Regions from separate parts of the Rhizobium cerradonense genome, predicted to be linked through region 4. Evidence: predicted binding sites of a transcription regulator. Region 4 holds the regulator's gene; each other region holds the start of a gene.
What was found. Region 4 encodes LexA, which represses DNA repair genes until DNA is damaged. Its sites were predicted from a motif close to TGTTCNNNNTGTGTTCNG; they were not measured.
Positions count from the first base shown of each region.

Region 1: the regulator LexA is predicted to act here: its motif matches at 1,849-1,866, upstream of PH547_RS18400 (2'-5' RNA ligase family protein).
Region 2: the regulator LexA is predicted to act here: its motif matches at 1,446-1,463, upstream of PH547_RS24170 (PA0069 family radical SAM protein).
Region 3: the regulator LexA is predicted to act here: its motif matches at 2,831-2,848, upstream of PH547_RS17025 (ATP-dependent helicase).

Region 1 covers NZ_JAQJCK010000007.1:332,031-335,938, forward strand. Annotated here, with positions in the region: gene PH547_RS18380 (LysR family transcriptional regulator) at 1-145, opposite strand, end outside; gene PH547_RS18385 (hypothetical protein) at 273-806, shown strand; gene PH547_RS18390 (methylated-DNA--[protein]-cysteine S-methyltransferase) at 839-1,402, opposite strand; gene PH547_RS18395 (hypothetical protein) at 1,575-1,703, opposite strand; gene PH547_RS18400 (2'-5' RNA ligase family protein) at 1,950-2,570, shown strand; gene PH547_RS18405 (SulP family inorganic anion transporter) at 2,585-3,908, opposite strand, start outside.
Region 2 covers NZ_JAQJCK010000013.1:13,659-17,566, reverse strand. Annotated here, with positions in the region: gene PH547_RS24175 (ribonuclease HII) at 1-15, opposite strand, end outside; gene PH547_RS24170 (PA0069 family radical SAM protein) at 219-1,376, opposite strand; gene PH547_RS24165 (glycosyltransferase family protein) at 1,617-2,135, shown strand; gene PH547_RS24160 (hypothetical protein) at 2,314-2,628, shown strand; gene moaB (molybdenum cofactor biosynthesis protein B) at 2,638-3,192, opposite strand; gene PH547_RS24150 (4-(cytidine 5'-diphospho)-2-C-methyl-D-erythritol kinase) at 3,192-3,908, opposite strand, start outside.
Region 3 covers NZ_JAQJCK010000007.1:58,399-62,306, reverse strand. Annotated here, with positions in the region: gene mmsB (3-hydroxyisobutyrate dehydrogenase) at 1-610, shown strand, start outside; gene PH547_RS17025 (ATP-dependent helicase) at 683-2,752, opposite strand; gene PH547_RS17020 (SMP-30/gluconolactonase/LRE family protein) at 3,022-3,897, shown strand.
Region 4 covers NZ_JAQJCK010000001.1:177,932-181,839, forward strand. Annotated here, with positions in the region: gene PH547_RS00945 (ComEC/Rec2 family competence protein) at 1-1,805, shown strand, start outside; gene lexA (transcriptional repressor LexA) at 1,786-2,508, opposite strand; gene PH547_RS00955 (DUF2721 domain-containing protein) at 2,902-3,393, opposite strand; gene PH547_RS00960 (mechanosensitive ion channel family protein) at 3,500-3,908, opposite strand, start outside.

The DNA of each region.
Region 1 (3,908 bases), on a different contig from region 4:
CAAGTGCGCGCACCACTTGGCTGATCGCCGATGGAGTTACCCCGAGTTCCGCGGCCGCTCTGCGAAAACTGCGGTGCTCGGCAACGCTCAGGAACGCCTCCACCCCATCGAGCGCGCCTCGTCTGACTGTGAAATTCTGCTTCATGGCCCGTCAACATTATAGCGAATAGTCGCCAGGCGATAGCGGTCGTACATCTGACCCGGACGGCCCGGCTCGGCATTCCGACCACCGTGTTTGAGACCGCATGAGCTAGCACACCATAGGAGGCTACATGTCGCCCGCAATCATCTTCCAGCTACATCTCGTTCTGGGTTACGTCCCCTGGCTGCTCTGCTTCGGAGCCTACGTCTGGCCGAAGCTCAAATCCATGGATCAGGTCGAAGCGCAACGCGCCATCGCCACGCTGCACAGTTTCCGTTTCTTCGGGCTGGTCTTCATTGTTCCCGGCGTCGTCGGCCCCAATCTGCCCGCCGGCTTCGCGATATCAGCCGCTTATGGTGACTTTGCAACCGGCCTGCTCGCCATGCTGGCGCTTCTCACCGTAAGGATACGTCCGCTCTTTTGGCTGTTCACCATTGCCTTCAATGTTGTGGGGACAGTCGACCTCATCGTCGACTACTATAATGGCACCCAATTCGACCTTCCCGGGTTCGCCGGACAGTTGGGCGCCACCTACGCAATCCCGATCATCTATGTGCCTCTATTGATGATCACGCATGTCGCCGCGTTCTATCTGCTGCTGCGTCCTCAGCCCGGAACGGCTCGGGCCATCGCCGGAGATGCGGCCGCATCCACGGACGCGTGACCCTCCGGGCGCGTTATGCACACGACCAACGTTCAGAAACCCAGGGATTGCTGCACGGGCTTCGGCGGCGCGAGCTGGACGCCTTCCAGTTCCAGCATGCGAGCCTTGGCGGTCGAACCGCCGGGCGCGGAGAAGCCGCCTATCTTGCCGCCGGCGGCCAAGACGCGGTGGCAGGGAATGATCAGCGCCACGGGGTTCTTGGCCATGGCCTGGCCGACGTCGCGCGCCGCTTCCGGACCGGCGCCGAGCTGTTTGGCTAGCGCGCCATAGGTGGTGGTGTGCCCCCACCCTACCTGCCTCGCTGCGGCATAGATCTGCTTGAAGAAATCGTCCTGCTCGCTGAGATCCAGTTTCACGCCGGAGAAATCGATTGTTTCGCCAGCGAAATAACGCTTTACGGCGGCAACCGCATCGGCGACATCGGGCGTCGGCGCGCTAGGTCGTGCATTTGGCAAACGGCGAAGCATGAGGCGCTCGGTCGCCTCAGCGCTTTTCGTCGGCAATTGGAAGCGAGTGACACCGATGTCGTTCCACGCAATCCCACAGAAACCACCGACGGTTTCGAAGATCAGATAATGTTGCCTTGTCTCGCTCATGGCAAAGTCTCCGTGTTTCCACTTGCCATGAAAATCGTGCCTCTGGCACCCGAATTCAACCCGATTCTTGCGCAGGCCGATTGTTGCCAACATTTTGCGGAGTGAAGGAAGCGATGCCGATGCTGCGACGGCAACATCCGCCACACCACTTCCCACCCAGCTTGGGAGCTTATCAATACCCTCCGCCGGCCGGAGCCGAATTCTGCGTCATGCCGCCGCCGGAGCCGGTGGTGGAGCAGGCGGAGACGCCGAGACCGATGAAGGCGAAAAGAACGGCGGAGAAGATGGTTTTGATCAACATGTGAGGTCATTCCCTTGTTGAGAGCGGGCCAAAATGCCCTGACCTGCGGTGAACAATCGAAGGGCAGTTTTATTCGGTGCTTTTTCCAAATCGAGGGATGCGATGAAATATCCGATCTTCCCGGCCAATTGCGGCCACTTCAATTTGTTCTCTATTTGTTCTTGATTTTAAGACTAGGCGACCGTAGGATATCAGCGCTCAGCAAGAACAGCACGAGGCAAGGCCGGCTGGCTTTGAAGCGATCTCATGAAGAACAACGCACAGCTTTCGCTCAATCTTGGCGGAGGATCACGAGTCAGGAAATCTGAAGCCGATCCGATGCATTCGGCTGGTCTTTATTTTGCTGTACTGCCTGATCGGGAGGTTGCTTCGTCAAGTGCCAAATTAGCAAGCGATCTGCATCGGCAATACCGTTTCTTCGCAAAGCCGCGCCCCTCGGATCTGTTTCATATTACGCTTTACCAGTTGGGCTCCTACGCCGGCATGCATGAGCCACCGCATGAGATCGCATTTGCGGCAATGCAAGCGGCGTCGACCGTCAGGAAGCCATCATTCCAAGTGGTTTTCGATCGAGCCGTCAGCTTCGGTAATGGCGACAATCGCCCCCTTGTCCTATGGTGCAAGGAAGGAAATGCGGAACTGAAAGCGCTGCGTCAAGAACTGGATGACGCAATGCGGTTCACCGGCTTTGCAAATAACGATAGAAGGGAATTTGAGCCGCATATGACCTTGCTATATCGGGGTCAATTGATTCCGGAAGTCGTGCTTGACGAACCCGTAGGGTGGACCGTCCGGGATTTTGTGCTGGTCCATAGCCTCCAGGGGGAAGGCAGGCACGAGCATCTTTGCTACTGGCTGCTGAACTAAGCCGGCTACAGAGGTCAGCCGTTCCCCACCGCCGGTGCAACCACCGCGGCCGCGTCGTCAACGCTGAAGCTGCAGCGATTTTCGAGATCGGTCATTCCGGCAGCGGCCATGAGGTCGCGGGCTTTATCATGAGCACGCGCGAATTGCACGCGGATGCCGGCAATGCGCATGGCATTGTCGAATTCCATCAAAGCGTCGAGCGCGGAGCTGTCGAGATCGAAGCTTTCCTCCAGACTCAGCACCACGGCCTTCAGTCCCGTTTCGGCGCGGCTGCGCATCAGAATCTCGCCAAGGATCATATCGGCATTTCCGAAAAACAGCGGCTCGCCGGGACGCCAGATCGCAATGCCGGGCGTTTCTATCGCCTCCGGGTGGCGGCTGACGTCGACGAAATTATGGCTGCCTCCCAGCCGTCCGAGGCGGGCGACATAGGGGGATGCCAATCGATGCATCATTGCGACGAGCGAAAGTACGATCGCCAGCAGCATGCCGTTGAGGACGCCGAAGATCAGTACGCCAGCCGCGGCACCGAGCGCGACATAGAAATCACGATGAAGCCGCCGCAGTCGAAGGATCGGGCCGGGGTCGAGCGCATGCGTGAGGGCCGCAATCACCACGGCGGCAAGCACCGGCTCCGGCAGCCGCGCCACCAGCGGCCCGGCGCAGGCGATCAGAATGGCAAGGCCGATGGCGGCAAAGACGGCGGTGGCCCGCGTCTTGGCCCCTGCCGCCTCACTGGCGAAACCTGCGGAAAAACCGGCGCCGACAGGCATGCCCTGGACGACGGCGCTGGCGATATTGGCAAAGCCCAACGCCCCCAACTCGCGATTGACCTCCAGAGCATCGCCGTAGCGCAGCGCCAAGGCCCGCATCGTACCCCAGGATTCGGCAAAGAGAATGAGCACCAGCGGCACGGTAAATTGCACCAGCCGCGAATAAGCGGGCCAGCCGGCATCGGGAAGCGAAGGCCATTGCGGCAGGACCTCGATCGTCCCGACCAACGCGACACCATGGCCGTCGAGGCCAAAGGCAGAAGAGGCGAGGATGCCGGCAGCGAGCACGAGGAAGGCGCCGGGGACGCCCGGCAGCCGCTTGAGCAATAGCAGTGCGACCAATGCCACGATGCCGACGGCAACGCTTGCGATGTTCCACCTAGGAATTGCCGCCAACAGCGCGCCGGCATAGCTGAAGATATTCGAGCCCTGCACGGGGACGCCGACGAGAATCGGGAGCTGATGCAGGATGATGGTAATCGCCAGTCCCAGGGCAAAGCCGCGCAACACCGGGCGCGAGATGAAGCCGGTAATGCCGCCCAGGCGCAAGGCGGCGGCGATGACG
Region 2 (3,908 bases), on a different contig from region 4:
TGTGCTGCGTGGCATGCGGCAAGCTCGCACACCATCCGATCTCCTGCAAGCCCCCGGTGGATCAAGGCGGCGAACCAGGGGGCTCTTCCGGCGGGCAGGGAAACCCGCGGGAAAGGGTCAGAGCAATTCCAGGAAAAGTGCGTGAGCCGCTTTCCGTCCGGAATTGCGAAAAAACAAAAAGATAGAGCGGTTCTAAGATTCCGCGAAAGCTGAACCGCTCAAAGCAGCGATAGCTGCACGCCGCTGCCATCCGGCGGCACAAACAGGTCGTCTCGCAATGCGATACTGCGGCGGGTGAGCTCCAGCCGCTTGGTCGCCATTTCGAAACGGCGGCTGATCTGCCAGGCATAGGGGCCTGCGCCCTTCATGCGTTTGCCGAACTCGGCATCGTAATCCTTGCCGCCGCGCATTGAGCGGATCAGCGACATGACATGGCGGTAGCGATCCGGATAGTTCTGCAGCAGCCAGTCGCGGAAGAGCGGGCTGACCTCCAGCGGCAGGCGCAGGATGACATAGGTTGCTTCCATGGCGCCGGCGGCCTTGCTGGCGTCGAGAATGCGTTCGATTTCGTGGTCGTTGAGCGCCGGAATGATCGGCGCCACCATGACTGCAGTCTGGATACCGGCTTCGCTGAGCACCCGTATCGCCTCCAGCCGCCGCTGCGGCGTCGCCGCGCGCGGTTCCATGGTGCGCGCCAGCTTGCGGTCGAGCGTGGTCACGGAAATACCGACCCGAACCAGGTTCTTGGCGGCCATCTCTTGGAGAATATCGATATCGCGCATGATCAGCGCTGACTTGGTGACGATCGCAACCGGATGGTTTGCCTTGTTCAGCACTTCGAGAATCTGCCGCATGATGCGCCATTCCTTCTCGATCGGCTGATAGGGATCAGTATTGGTGCCGATGGCGATGACGCGCGGCTTGTAGCCGGGCTTGGCCAGCTCCCGTTCCAGAAGCCGCGCCGCGTCCGGCTTGGCGAAGAGCTTCGATTCGAAATCGAGTCCCGCCGACAGGCCCATATAGGCATGCGTCGGCCGTGCGAAACAATAGATGCAGCCATGCTCGCAGCCACGATAGGGATTGATGGAACGATCGAAGGATATATCGGGCGATTCGTTGCGTGTGATTGCCGTACGCGGCTTCTCCACCTGGACTTCGGTTTTGAAGGGCGGCAGTTCTTCGAGTGTTTGCCAGCCGTCATCGAATGTCTCACGTCGCAGCGGTTCGAATCGGCCGCTCGGGTTCAGCCCGGCGCCGCGACCGCGCCGGCGGTCGATCTCGACTCTGAGACCGGTGTCGGCGATCAAAGCATTGGCAACATCTGCCGTATTGGCAGGCGCAAATGCGACCTGCCCTGCAAGGGACTGCTCGTTCATCGGTAACTCCGGGGCGGTTCATGGCATCGCATGCCGCGTCTAAGATGATTAAATTCCTATCCGACAAACGAGAACATTGCAAGAACAAAATGCGCGATTACGCTCCGCCGCGCAGCGTGTCCATGCCGACGAGCAGAGGTCCCGGTGGCATTGTGAACCTGCACATAAGCCTTGTCTAAACCTTCGGGTTTAACGGGTTATGTGCTGGCAATAAATTGTGCGGCGCTCTATAAATGGGCAATGTTGACAGTAATCATCGAATGCCAGGATCAAGAACCTGAGCTGGCGCAGACATTGGCGGCCCTGGTAGCGGGCGCGATCGAAGGTTTGGTGTGCGACGTCGTCGTGCTCGATCATGGCTCGCGTGATGGCACCTCGCATGTGGCCGACGCTGCCGGCTGCCGTTTCTATTCCCAGTGGGATATCAAAGACATACTGCATTCGGCGCGCGGCGAATGGCTGCTTTTCGTCGAGCCCGGCGCCCGCCCGCAAGCCGGCTGGATCGATGAGATTGCCGAATATGTCTCGCTGAATAAGGTGCCGGCGCGCTTCACCGCCTCGCGGGGTTATCGACGGCCTTTGTTCCAGCGCATCGGTCGCAGCCTGCCGCCTCTGGAACTGGGTTTGCTCCTCTCCAAGCGACAGGCCATCGCCGCCGCCAAAACGGGCATGCGGCTTGCCGAATTCGCCAGGGGGCAAAAGAGCCGCCAACTGTCGAGCGAGCTGATTCCCTCTTGGGTCGCACGCGCGGCACGGTAGCGCATTGTAATCAATCCAGATTCCATTTGAAAATAAGAGAATTTCTGTCATAATTTTCATATGGCGGCACGTCTCGCGTGTCGCGTCAGGCGGCCGACCATGAAGATGCCGGTATGCGGCAGAGCAGGTCAGCGGAACTCTCCTCTTCCGCCGGATTTCCGGCGAAAGGAGGTGCGTCATGGGACGCACGATGCTCTGCCGCCTCATCGGAACGGCCCTTGTGGCAACGACAATCCTTCATCCGAGTACTGCAGCTTCGCAAGCGATGTTCGCATGCGCTGAGCGCGCCGATATGGTCGCTTTCCTGGAAGCGCACTATTCCGAAAAGCTCTCGGCCATTGGTCAGCTCGATCCGAGGAATATTATCGAGGTCTTCGCTGCTGAAAGCGGCAGTTGGACAATGATGATCACCGGTGTCTCCGGCCGAAGCTGCGTGATCCTCACGGGTCAGAATTGGGAATCAATTCCTGCCTTGCCTGGATCGAAGGCATAAAGCGCCAGCTTATTTTGAGCCGGCACCGCGCTTTAGATGTTCATCGAGCCGCGGCATGATCTCCACGAAATTGCAGGGCATATGGCGGTAGTCGAGTTGCGCCTTTAAAATGCCGTCCCAGGCATCCTTGCAGGCGCCAGGGGAGCCCGGCAGCACGAAGATGAAGGTGGCGTTGGCAACGCCGCCGGTTGCACGCGACTGGATCGTCGCCGTGCCGATCTTGTCGTAGGAGATGCGATGGAACACCTCGGAAAACCCGTCCATCCGCTTTTCGAACAAGGGCTCCAGCGCTTCGGGCGTGACATCGCGGCCGGTAAAGCCGGTGCCGCCGGTGGTGATGACGACGTCGATGGTTTCGTCCTGCGTCCAGGCCTCCACCTGGCTTCGAATACGCTTCTTGTCGTCGGGAACGATGGCGCGCGCAGCCAACCTATGACCGGCTTCCGCGATACGGGCAACCAGCGTATCGCCGGACTTGTCGTCGGCGAGCGTGCGCGTATCGGAAACGGTCAGCACCGCGATGCCGACGGGGATGAAGGACCTTGCTTCACTTGAACCGGTCATCACGCGCCTCCCTTGATCGTTTCCGTCGCCTGGAAATACCAGTCCGGCCTTAAGCTGTGAAGCGATGCCGCCGCCGCTGTCGCCCGCTCGAGGTTATCGAACAGGCCGAAGCAGGTGGCGCCTGAGCCGGACATGCGTGTGGCGAGCGCCCCTTGGCTCTCGATCAATTGCGAGAGCGTGGCGATTTCGTTGCAGAGCATTCGTGCCGGCGGCTCCAGATCGTTGCGCAACCCCTCAATGGTCTCGATCCATTGCATGCGGCCATTTGTTGCCTGCAAGGGGAGTACGAATGGCGGATTGTCCTTTCGGGCCAGCATGCGAAACACCTCCGGCGTCGAAACGCCGACGAGGGGATTGCCGAGCACCATAGCAAAAGATGGAAAGTCCGGCAGAAGTTCGATCACTTCGCCGATGCCGCGTGCGATCAGCGGGCGGCTGGCCAGGCACATTGGCACATCGGCGCCGAGCTTCAGTGCAATCGCCGTCACCTCATCGGAAGGCAAGGCGAGCCCCCAGAGCCGCATCAGCCCACGCAGGGTCGCCGCCGCATCCGCCGAGCCACCGCCGATGCCGGAGGCGACGGGAAGGTTCTTTTCGAGATGGATGTGGACGGGCGGCGCTTCGAAACCCGCGGCACGAGCCGCCTGCCGCAGCAGATCGCGTGCCTTCAGCACCAGATTGCCGCCGGCATCCCCATCGGTAAGAAGAGGGGAGAA
Region 3 (3,908 bases), on a different contig from region 4:
CTCGACCATAGATGTCGACAGCGCTCGCAAGGCCCATGCCATGGCAGGCGATGCCGGCTGCCTGTCGCTCGACGCGCCGGTCTCCGGCGGCACCGGCGGTGCGGCAGCCGGAACGCTCACCTTCATGGCTGGTGGCTCGGCGGAAAGTTTTGCAGGCGCCAAACCGCTGCTGGAAGTCATGGGCCGGAAGATCGTCCATTGCGGCGACGCAGGCGCCGGGCAGGCGGCGAAGATCTGCAACAACATGATCCTCGGCATTTCCATGATCGGCGTCTGCGAGGCCTTCGTGCTCGGCGAAAAGCTCGGCCTCTCGCATCAGGCGCTCTTCGACGTCGCCTCGACCTCTTCGGGCCAATGCTGGTCGATCAATACCTATTGCCCGGTGCCCGGCCCTGTGCCGACCTCGCCGGCCAATAACGACTACAAACCGGGCTTCATGGCAGCACTGATGCTGAAGGATCTGCGATTGGCACAGGAGGCAGCGCTGTCAACCGGCGCATCCACGCCGCTGGGTGCCGAAGCGGCGCAGCTCTACGCACTCTTTGAAAAGCTCGGCAATGGCGGCCGCGATTTTTCGGCCATTATTGAGATGTTTCGGGAGGCGGATTGAATATTACTCGTGATGATCGAGTGAGTTGAAGCTCCGACGCCGGAAAAGCGGCCTCGACAAATGGGCCCCAATTCACCGCCACATGCCGCGCATGCGCGCACCCACATCGACTCTTACCTGCCGCGCCCTGATGGCGGCAGCGCTTTCGGCGCGGGCCTGTGGCCAGCCGCAAACCTCGAAAAACTGCAGCAATGTCGCCGGAATGAAGCGCGTTCGCGAGGCAAAGACATGCCGGTCGCCCTGCGCATGCTGGCCATGGATGAAGAAGCGCTGCGGGATGACGAGATCGAGACTGTCTTTGGCACGTGTCATGGCAACATAGAGCAACCGCCGCTCCTCCTCGATCTCGGAGGAGGAGCCGACCGCGAGATCAGCCGGAATGCAGCCATCGACGGCATTGAGGACAAACACCTTCGTCCATTCCTGGCCCTTGGCGGAATGGATGGTCGAGAGGATGAGATAATCCTCGTCAAGCAGCGGCGTGCCGGCCTGGTCGCTGGTGGCATCGGGTGGATCGAGCGTCAGTTCGGTGAGGAAGCGCTCGCGCGAGCCATAGCCGCTGGCGATCTGTTCGAGCTGGATCAGGTCCGCCTGGCGCGTCGCTGCGTCCTCGTGCGCCCGCTCCAGATGCGGTTCGTACCATTGCCGTACGAGGCCGATTTCCGCCGGCCATCCCGCCTTGCCGGCCTTCAACTCCTGCATAGTCGCAACGAAGGCCGTCCAGTCTTCTCCCGAGCGCGGCGGCGCCGGAAAATCGGCTAGGGCCGCCATTGGACTGGCCTGTTCGCCGATATGATCGAGCACGCGCTGGGCAGTCGAAGGGCCGACGCCCGGCAAAAGCTGCATCAGCCGGAAGCCGGCGACACGGTCGCGCGGGTTCTGGGCAAAGCGAAGGGCAGCGAGCATGTCCTTCACATGGGCGCTGTCGAGAAACTTCAGCCCGCCGAATTTGACGAAGGGAATGTTGCGGCGGGTGAGCTCGACTTCCAGCGGTCCGCTATGGCTTGAGGTACGGAAGAGCACCGCTTGCTGCTTGAGCTTGGCGCCGCTCTCCCGATTTTCCAGCACCTGATCGGCGATATAACGCGCCTGATCGCTTTCGTCGCGCACCGTGACCAGCCGCGGACGCTCAGCACTCTGGCGTTCTGTGCGCAGATTCTTCGTGAAACGCTCGGAGGCAAGATCGATCACCGCATTGGCGGCGGCGAGAATGGGTTGCGTCGAGCGGTAGTTGCGGTCGAGCGTGACGATATTGGCGGCGGGCGTAAAAGAGGTCGGAAAGTCGAGAATGTTGCGCACGGTCGCGGCGCGAAAGGAATAGATCGACTGCGCATCGTCGCCGACAACGGTCAGCCCGTGGCCGTCAGGTTTCAGCGCCAGCAGGATCGATGACTGCAGCCGGTTGGTATCCTGATATTCGTCGACCAGCACATGGTCGAAGCGGCCGCCTATATCCTCGGCGATCAGCGGCTCGTGCAGCATATGCGCCCAGTAGAGCAGCAGATCGTCGTAATCGAGCACATTTTGCGCTTGCTTGGCTTCGACATAGGCCGCGAAGAGGTCGCGCAACTGCTTGTCCCAGGCGGCGCACCAGGGGAAGAAATCGCGCAGCACCTCTTCGAGCGGCGCTTCCGAATTGACGGCGCGGGAATAGATCGCGAGGCAGGTCGCCTTGGTCGGAAAGCGGTTTTCCAGCTTGGAGAAGCCGAGTTCGTGGCGAATGAGGTTCATCAGATCGGCGCTGTCTTCGCGGTCGTGGATCGTGAAGGCCGGGTCGAGGCCGATCTGTTCGGCGTAATCGCGCAGGAGCCGCGCGCCGATGCCATGAAACGTGCCGGTCCAGGCAAGCGCATCGGCCATGATGCCGGCATTGGCGCCAAGCACCTCGCGACAGATGCGCTCGACGCGGCGGCCCATTTCGGCCGCCGCACGGCGGGAGAAGGTCATCAGCAGGATGCGGCGGGGATCGGCGCCTTTGACGATGAGATGCGCGACGCGATGGGCCAGCGTATTCGTCTTGCCGGAGCCCGCGCCTGCGATCACCAGCAGCGGCCCGGCAATATGGCTGCCATCGACCGTCGTGCCGTGCTCCACCGCCTGCCGCTGCTCCGGGTTCAGCTTTTCCAGATAGGCGGCTGTCATGGGCTCTCCTGAAGGCTTCGGACGGCGGGCGCACGAACACGGAATCGGCGACGAATCATGTTCGCAATAATATCCGAATGTTCGATGAATGTTCTGAATTGGCTAAAACTGTCAAGATCGGGCGAATCTGCACAAAGATGTGACCCTCCCGTCATGAATTTGGTTCAGATTTAACGAATACCCGGCTCGAAAAAGCTTTTGGGGTACTTATTTACCATCTGTGACACACGATTTTTGGGGTTTCGGTGCGCTGGGTAGGGTTCCCGAATATGAACGAGACGATGGCCACCGGATTGCGTCTGCCGGAGGGGCCTGTTGCCCTGACCGATGGTCGCATCGCGCTTGTGGAGACCGACGACAGTCGTCGTTGCCTGACGATGATCGTGGGCGGCATCCGCCGTGAAATCTGCCGGCCTGGCGGCCGGCCGGCCGGGCTCGCGGTCGATGGCGACAATTGTTTCTGGGTGGCGGGCGGCCCGGAAAATTCCCTTGTCCGGCTGTCTCCGGAAGGCCGCACCTTGCAGGTGATCGAAGGCGGCAATGACGGCCCGTTTCTCTACCCGAACGATCTGGCCTTTGGTCCCGACGGCCTGCTCTACATGACCGATTCAGGCGTCCGTATCTCCGATCTGCTCGAAGGCGCCGATATCAATCCCGGTTTCTTCCAGGCGCCCTATAACGGCCGTGTCTATCAGATCGATCCGGCGGAAGGCCGGGTGCAGCGCGTGCTGGCGACCGGTCTGCTCTATGCCAACGGCATAGCCTTCGGGCCGGACGGATTGCTCTATTATAGCGAGACATTGACCGGGAAAATCTACCGCCAGGTTGTCGGCGGACGGCAGGAACTGTTTGCGCAGGTAATGCCGGCGCCTGCTGTGAAGGCGCTATGTGGGCCGGCAGGCATGGCCTTTGATCGCAACGGCACGCTCTATTGCACGATTTATGGGCAAGGCGAGATTTGCATGGTCGATCCCGCGGGAAAGATCGCCGGCCGTATCCGCACCAATGGCACGCGGCCGGGCAACATCGCTTTCACCCTCGATGGCAAATACGTGCTCATCACAGAGCAGGAAAACGGTGTTTTGGAGAGAATAGTGGCGCCGCGGCCAGGACTGGCGCTGCACATGCCCGCCTTCGGATCTTGAGGCGGCTGGAC
Region 4 (3,908 bases):
TGACGCCGCCGGCCGGACCTGCCTTGCCCGGCCTCAACGATTTCGCCTTCAGCGCCTATTTCGATGGCACCGGCGCGAATGGCTTTGCCTATGGAACGCCGACACTATTGTCACCGACTAGTGATGTAGTTCAGGGATCGGTCCTCGACAAGGCGGATATCTGGCTTGCCGGTTTGCGCAGCCATATCGGCGATAGAATCAGGACGCTTTTGCCCGGAGACACCGGCGCCTTTGCGGCTTCGCTTGTCACCGATGAGAGACGAGCGATCTCAGACGACACGACCGAAGCGCTGCGGACCTCGGGTCTTGCGCATATCATCGCCATCTCCGGCCTAAACATGGCGCTCTCCGCGGGCATCTTTTATGTCGGTTTACGCTATGCCCTCAGTCTGTTTTTCGGCGTGGCACAGGCTTGGCCAACGAAGAAGATTGCGGCCTTCGGCGCGCTGGTCACAGTGACGGCTTATTACCTCATTTCCGGCTTCGGGGTATCCGCGGAGCGTGCCTTCATCATGATGGCGATCATGCTGATCGCCGTGCTCTTCGACCGGCCATCCATCAGCCTGCGCAACGTGGCGCTATCGGCGATAGTCATTCTCATACTGTCGCCTTCGCAGGCGCTCGGACCAAGTTTTCAGATGTCTTACGCCGCGACCCTGGCGTTGGTGTCCGGCTATTCGCTCTGGGCGAGGAGGCCGCATCGGGAGAGCGTTCTCTCCCGGTTCCGGGTCATGCGTCCGCTGCTCTTCGTTTCCCGTTTCTTCGGAAGCATATTGTCGACCTCTTTTATAGGCGGCGCATCGACGGCAATCTTCTCGATAGAACATTTTCACCGGTTGGCGACATATGGCCTCGTTGCCAATCTGGCGGCTATGCCGGTCGTCTCCTTTGTCGTCATGCCGTTTGGCATGGCGGCGACGCTACTGATGCCATTTGGCGTTGATGCCCCTTTCTGGCAGATAACCGGCTGGGGACTTGATGTCGTCATCGTCATTGCCAAAACGGTTGCCGCCTGGGGCGGTAATATTCCCTTCGGCCGGCTGCCGGTCTGGCTGTTCCCGACGGTCATAGCCGGCTTCTTGCTGATGACCTTGCTGAGAACATGGCTGCGACATGCAGGTGCGCTCTTGATCACCGGTTCGGTCGCAGTCGTGGCGCTCGGCCCCGGTGTCCTGAAGCCTGATCTCATGATCTCCGAGGACGGCACGCTGGTCGCCTTGTTGCGCAACGGTGCGCTGACGACAAACCGCGAAAAACCGCCGGATTTCATCTTCGAGCAGTGGCAAAGAGCATTGGCGATCACCGAGCAGCAACCGCCAACGATGCTTCCGCCGGATAGTCAGCTCCCCAAAATCAGCAAATCAGACAAGCATCGTCGCCTGAATTCCGAAGAACAGAGCACCGTTCGAAAGGCGATGGATGCGGCATTAGACGCGGCCGGGCCGGGCGGTTTCGCCTGCCAAAAAGGTGCATGGTGCGTGGCAATGCTGGATAATGGCGACATGCTTGTCACCATTGAAGATGCCGCCTATCTCGCTCCGGCCTGCGACACGGCCAATATCGTCATCACCTCCGTACGGCTGCGTCTTGATCGCTGCCGCTCTGGCGCCACGCTCTTCACAGGTGCAACATTGCGCCGCACAGGGTCCATCGAAATGAGCCTTAGCACCGATAAACCGATAATGACGGCAGCGTTTGAAAACCTTTCGCGGCCATGGAGCCTGCATCGCTCCTACGACTGGCGAACAGACACTTTTGGCGCGCCGCTCAAGCCGGCGTCACCGGTCAGTGATAGCGGCGAATGAGACCGACGAGCTTGCCTTGTACCTTCACTCGATCCGGCCCGAAGATGCGGGTTTCGTAAGCAGGGTTTGCCGCTTCAAGCGCGATCGAGGCTCCCTTGCGGCGGAAGCGCTTCAATGTCGCCTCTTCATCATCGACGAGAGCGACGACGATGTCGCCGGGATTGGCGGTCGTGGCGTTGCGGATGATGACGGTATCGCCATCAAAGATGCCGGCATCGATCATCGAGTCGCCCTTGACCTCCAGCGCATAATGCTCGCCGGAGCCGAGCATGTCGGCGGGAACGGTGATGTCGTGAGTATTGTTCTGGATGGCCGAGATCGGAACGCCGGCGGCAATGCGGCCCATGACGGGTACCGAAACCGAACTGTTGTTGTCCTCACTCACCGGCTTTGCGGGTGCGGGCGGCGGCACAAGTTGCGGCTTGCCAAGGCTACCCTCGATGACGCTTGGCGAAAAGCCGCGGCGAGGCTGCAGGCTCGGGCTATAGGCCTCCGGCAGCTTGATGACCTCCAGCGCTCGGGCTCGGTTCGGCAGGCGACGGATGAAGCCGCGCTCTTCCAAAGCCGTGATGAGACGGTGAATACCGGATTTGGACGCAAGGTCCAGCGCATCCTTCATCTCGTCGAAAGATGGCGGAACACCGGACTCCTTCATTCGTTCGTGAATGAAGAGAAGCAGTTCCTGCTGCTTGCGCGTCAACATCGTTTTGAACCTCGGGACTGAGAAGGTGTCGTGAAACAAATCCAGAACGGACACTATATGTTCCATATGTGTTCCGCAAGCCCTTAAATTTCGGTGAACATTTTGTAGGTGCATCAAATAAATGGGGAACATAACAGGTCCCGGGCAGATGATTTTTTCCCGGCACCTTCAAACTAAATAGCAGAAATATATGCGGAATCGGGCGAAGCAAAATTTCGGACGATCCCAAAACTGATTATCTCCAAGGCGGCGAAAAGCCATGTTCTTCGTTCTATAAGCTCTTTGGAGGACGACACTCTCCGAACCATGGAGAGCAAGCTATGGATCTGACTGGGAATCCGGATTTCTGAGGGGCCGGGATTGGTGCCATCCGTAGTAATATTCGACGGGATATCAATAGGTTGAACTTTTCCTCGAACTCCCGTGCCGGTGCTCGAGCAAGGTACGGTCGTTGGCGATCTGCCTTAGCATGCTGCGCCCGGCCAGAATCATCTCGACGAGAAAGGCCACAAAGGCGCCCATGAGTGCGAAGACGGCAAGCCCAAAGAGCCAGAGCAGCAATTGCTCGCGAAACTGCTGGCGAATCGCACCGCCCATGAGGCCGAGCGTCGCAAGGCATGTGAACACGCCCGATGTCGTGCCGAGCAGAACTGCGATCTCCAGCGCCAATGTTCGCCGCCGCAGATAGTAGAGCTGCAGCAACCGTGTTTCATCCGGGTCCTCAGAGGTCACCCGTTCGAAAAGGCTGTTGACCCGGTCGGAGACGCGGGCGAGCCTGGCCGAAAAGACATTGAGGCACCCGGCAGTGCCCGCCAGCAGAAAGACCGCTGTCAGCGCTATCTGAATAACGTGCGCGGCAATAGACGTCAGATGGTCGTTCAGCACATTGGATCTCCTTTCTGTCCAACGTCATCCGGTATCCGCCCCAGAGGTGTCGCCTTGCCAAAGAAGCGCGCGGAGATGAGGCTGGTTACTGATCTCGCGCGAACGTTCAGGTCGGCGGCGCTGCCGATTGCGTCATTTGCTCAGCGATCTTCTTTCTCTGCAGTGTCATGGCTGCGATCGCGGCATCGGATTTTTCCTCGCCACCCACCTGCACTGTCGGCTGAGCGAAGTCGATGCCGTTTTCCATGAATGCGTCGCGGATCATGGTATAGGCCTGGCGCCGTATGTAGGTTTGCCGACCGGGGAGGGCGGTAAAGGCAAAACTCAGTTCGATACCGAAGTCGCCAATTTGCTCCACCCCCTTCATTTTCAGGGTTTCAAGAATCTGCGGTCCGATTTCCGGATCTTCTTTCAACTGCTCTCCGATTTGCTTGACGATCCTTTTCGCCTTGGTGACGTCGGTATTGAACGGAACCCGTAGCAGGAATTTATCGATCGCCCAGTCGCGGCTCATG